2 regions of the Telluria sp. AC161 genome follow, and region 2 is predicted to be linked to the other one. Evidence: predicted binding sites of a transcription regulator. Region 2 holds the regulator's gene; the other holds the start of a gene.
What was found. Region 2 encodes FliA, which starts transcription of late flagellar genes. Its sites were predicted from a motif close to CTAAAGTTTNNNNNNNNNNNGCCGNTA; they were not measured.

Region 1: the regulator FliA is predicted to act here: its motif matches at 1,459-1,485, upstream of ACZ0AJ_RS03750 (flagellar protein FliT).

What each region holds. Positions count from the first base shown of each region.
Region 1 is NZ_OZ409861.1:831,124-833,515, forward strand. It holds gene ACZ0AJ_RS03745 (type IV pilus assembly protein FimV) at 1-771, shown strand, start outside; gene ACZ0AJ_RS03750 (flagellar protein FliT) at 1,125-1,406, opposite strand; gene ACZ0AJ_RS03755 (class I SAM-dependent methyltransferase) at 1,566-2,183, shown strand; gene ACZ0AJ_RS03760 (CsbD family protein) at 2,256-2,392, shown strand, end outside.
Region 2 is NZ_OZ409861.1:3,332,432-3,334,823, forward strand. It holds gene ACZ0AJ_RS14920 (flagellar motor protein) at 1-724, opposite strand, end outside; gene ACZ0AJ_RS14925 (RNA polymerase sigma factor FliA) at 706-1,434, opposite strand; gene ACZ0AJ_RS14930 (MinD/ParA family ATP-binding protein) at 1,477-2,295, opposite strand; gene flhF (flagellar biosynthesis GTPase FlhF) at 2,288-2,392, opposite strand, start outside.

The DNA.
Region 1 (2,392 bases), 2.5 Mb from region 2:
AATCCGAATCCACCGGCGCCAGCGGTTCCATTACCGGTTCCGGCACCGGTGCCGGTGCCCGCGAACGCGCCGGCACCGGTCGTGGCGGATCTTTCTGCTGCACCCGCTGCGGCGCCCAAGCCGATAACGGTCAAGCCAAGGCCACCGAAACCACCGAAGGCGCCGAAGCCGCCACATCCGGTCACACCGGCGACGCCGGTCGTCGCCGAGAAAGTGGCGCCGGCGCCTGAGCCTGCTGCAGTCACACCAACGTCGACGCCAGTGCCCAAGCCGCTGCCTGTTGCCTTGCCTGCATCTGCGTCTGCATCTGCATCTGCTGCGACCTGCGCACCGGCGTCCTCCGTCGACAATGCAACTGTGTGCGCCGCACTCGATGTCAAGAATGCCCAGTTGCGCGAGCAGATCGGCACGCTGGAAGACAAGGTGCGGGTGTTGCAGGTGGCGCTTGGCGCCAGCCCGTCCGCCGTCGTGCAGGACAAGGTCGCGCCGCGGGCCGCGCCACGGCCATCCCGCAAGCGGCCTGCGCCGGAACCGGAAGCGTCCACGCCGTGGGGCTGGATCGCCGGCGCAGTGGTCGCCGTCCTCGGGGCCGCGTGTGGCACGCTGTTCCTCCTGCGCCGTCGCAAGCGGGCAGCGCCAATGATCCAGCCCATGCCGCGTACCTCACTGATGGCCCGTCTGCGGCAGCGTTTTGCGCGCAAAACGAAGGCGCCGGTGCCGGTCGAACCACAGCTGGACGAGCCGCACAATGAAATGTCTACACAACTTTGATTTTGCGCTATAATTGCTTCGTGATCGACAAGGTCACAGACAGCACAGGGTCTGGCGCAGTCACCAACGATAGGTGGCGCGATCAGCAGACGACCGTTGAGGAAACGCCTGTGTCTGGAAGCAGTTCGCTTGCCTACAGTGGCAACGGACGCCGGCAGCAACCGGCACGAGGCGACGCCAGCAGATAGCTGGGGTTCGTCCTCTCACCGAATTCGCCACCCGGCTTCCAGCCCCGTGGCCACCAAAGCGCCCACCGGGCGCTTTTTTGTTGCCGGTGCCCGTTTGGCACCTTTCGTTTGCCTGCCCATAAAAAAAGCACCCGAAGGTGCCTTGATCGATGATCCGATGGCGGATCAGTGTGCGTGCAGGGCGCGACCGACTTGATCGTCCCATGGATCGGTCACGTCGCGAATGGCGCGGTCATTGGCCATCAATTGTTTCAACAGGTCGACCTTGCTGAGGCGCTTGGCGCCTGTCAGTTCCGGCATGCCAGCGACTGCCGGGGCTGCCTGAGCTCGGGCTTCCATATTCAATTGCGCAAACTCGTGCCAGTCGCCCGCCTTGGCGGCATGCGTCATCTGGCCCGTCAGGCCAGCCAGGTTTTCGTACATCGCAAGGACATCATCTGCGTTCATAAGGTTACCAAAGCATGGTTTCTCAGGCCGGATTCCCGGTTGTCTGAATCATTTACGGATGGGCATGTGGAAACTTTAGGGTAGCCCAGGAAATATTTTTAATGTTTTTTGCATGGCTGCACATGGCGCAAGCTGCGCGCCCGCTGGCATACTGTGCGCATGAACCATGACGACATCTCCCGCAGTACTCTCCAACACTACAACGAGCATGCCGAGGATTTCTTTGCCGGTACGATTGACCATGACGTAAGTCAAAACATTGCCGCTTTGCTGGGTGCGATCACAACGCCAGCGCCGCACACGATCCTCGACCTGGGTTGCGGGCCCGGGCGCGACCTCAAGACCTTCAGCGGCCTTGGCCATCGCGCCATCGGCGTGGACGGCAGTGAACGGTTTGTCGCCATGGCCCGGGAATACAGTGGTTGCGAAGTATGGCAGCAGGATTTTTTGCACCTGGATTTGCCGCCGGCAATGTTCGATGGCATCTTTGCCAATGCAGTGCTGTTCCACGTTCCGAGCGCGGCGTTGCCGCACACGCTCGATCAGTTGTTCGGCACGCTCAAACCGGGCGGGGTGCTGTTCACGTCGAACCCGCGGGGCGAGAACCAGGAAGGCTGGAACGGCGAGCGCTACGGTACCTACCATGACTACGACAGCTGGGAGCGCTTCCTGCTCTCGGCCGGCTTTGTGGCATTGCATCACTATTACCGGCCGCCCGGTTTGCCGCGCGAGCAACAACCGTGGCTGGCAAGTGTCTGGCGCAAACCCATGTGTTAAGCGCCGCACAGAACTAACCGAAAGTTACTCCTAGTGTGAAGTCTCATCCACGTCACGGGCAAGGAGATTGCAATGAACAAGGATCAAGTCAAGGGCAAGACCAAGGAAGTCGCCGGCAAGGTGCAGCAGAAGGTTGGCGAAGCCGTTGGCAGCCGCCAGCAGCAGAGCGAAGGTCTGTCGAACCAGGCGGAAGGTAAGGCCCAGAAGAA
Region 2 (2,392 bases):
TGGCAACGCGTTCGTCGATGACGCGGCCGTGGTCGCCGCTGGCCAGGTCGGAGAACACTTCAGCCAGGATCTCGTACTGCGACACCTTGTCGCTGACGATGGCCTTGAGCTTGTTGCCCACCGGGTAGAAGAACAGGTTGGCCATGCCCACGCCATACACGGTCGAGACGAACGCCACTGCGATGCCGGAGCCCAGGCGGGCCGGATCGGACAGGTTTTCCATCACATGGATCAGGCCCAGCACGGCGCCCAGGATGCCGATTGTCGGCGAATAGCCGGCGGCCGATTCCCAGATGCGCGCCGCCTGGCGCTGGGCAAATTCATAGCCGTTGATTTCGTGTTCGAGCAGGCTGCGCACCTTCTCGGGCGCGATGCCGTCGACCACCAGGCGCAAGCCCTTGGCGATGAACGGGTCGGCCTTGCTCATGAATTGTTCGAGCGACAGCAAGCCATCGCGGCGCGCCGTCAGGCTCCACAGTGCGATTTCGCGCGACAGTTTCTGGCGGCCGTTTTTCGGTGGCACAAACACCCAGCGCAGCATGGCGATGCCGCGCAAGAAGGTACGGGTCTCGCTTTGCAGCAGCACGGCGCCGAAGGTGCCGACCACCACGATGGCAAATGCGGCAGGCTGGATCAACGACGAGAACTTGCCGCCGTCGAGGGTGTAACCCAGAAAGATGCCGGCGATTGCCAGCACCAGGCCGATTACGCTGGCCCAGTCCATAATTGCTCCCGTAAGGTGGTGCGCAAACGTGCGACGGCCTGGGTGTGCAGCTGCGACACCCGCGATTCACTCACGCCCATCACGGCGCCGATTTCCTTCAGGTTCAGTTCTTCTTCGTAGTACAAGCCCATCAGGAGTTTTTCGCGCGGCGGCAGCTTGTCGATTGCGTCGATGACGGCCTGACGGAAATCGGTTTCCATCAGGCTGCGCAGCGGATCGGCATCGTCCACGGCATAGCGGTCGAGGAAATTGTCGCTGCCTTCGTCGGCATGAAAGTCTTCGTAATACAGCAGCTGGTGGCCGCCCGAATCGGCCAGCATGTCCTGGTACTCGTCGAGCGAGATCTTGAGCGACGCGGCCACTTCGGATTCGCTCGGCGGGCGGCCCAGGCGCTGCTGCAGCGATTGCATCGCGCCCTCGACCTTGCGCATGTTCTGGCGCGTGCTGCGCGGCATCCAGTCGCTCGAACGCAGCTCGTCGAGCATCGCGCCGCGGATGCGCAGCACGGCGTAGGTCTCGAACTGGGCGCCGTGGTCGTCTTCGTAGCGGTTGATCGCGTCGAGCAACCCAATCATGCCGGCCTGGATCAGGTCATCGACCTCCACCGAAGGCGGCAACTTCGCCTTCATGTGGTGGGCAAGACGCTTTACCAACGGCATATGCTCCGTCAGCAAAGAATTCTTGTCCGCTTTCCCTTTGACCGTATACATGCTGGCGTATGTCTTTTTCTTTATATGTCGATGGCGACTGTGTCAGGAACCGATGGACGCGCTGCCCTGGCGGCCGAACTGCGGCATTGCAGGCAGTGCGAACTTGCCGGCCAGCTGGCGAAACGCAACCGATGCGCCGGCCAGCGGGAAGGCATCGACCACGGCCCGACCCAGACGCGCGGCGCGGTGCAGGTATTCGTCGGCCGGCACGGCGCCCATGAAACTGAGCTTGACGGCCAGATAACGTGTTGCTGCCAATGACATATTATCGTATACCACCTTGGCCTCCCCCTCAGTCGCGCCGGTCACCAGGATGCCGAATGGCCGGCGGCCCAGTTCCTGCGTCAGGCGCTTGATGAGCGAGTAGGCATTGGTGATCGAGGCCGCGCTGGTCGACACCTGGATGACGATCTCCGAACTCGACATCAGGGGCACCGGGAACTCGCCGTCCGGGCCCAGTTCGCCATCGACGATCACGATGGCGGCCTGCGTGGCCAGCACGTCGAACGTCTTGCCCAGGCGCCGCACATCGTCGGTCGATTCGGGCGTGCCCATCGGCACCACCGAGAAGCCTTGCGGGGCCGGATGGATCACCTGATTCAGCGCGCTTTCCTGGCGCGCGACCTGCAGCAGCGAGGCACCGCGGTTCAGGCCCAAACGGCGGGCGACACCGTACTCGACGTTGCAGGCGTCGACGATCAGCACTTCGTTACCGGCCTGGGCCAGCGAGGCGCCCAGGTTCACCAGCATCGCGCCCTTGTCGTCTTCCGGCGTGGCCGAGAGAAATGTGACCACGCGCGGACGCGGGCCTTGCAGCATGCGGCGCAGGCCTTCGGCCTGGTCGAAGTCAAAACTAGCCATGCGACACCTCGCGGCGGCTGGCTTGCGCGGTGGCTGCCATCAGCATCGGCAGGTCGGCGTCCGCCGGGGCGGTGCCGCGGTTGCGGAACGCGCGGTC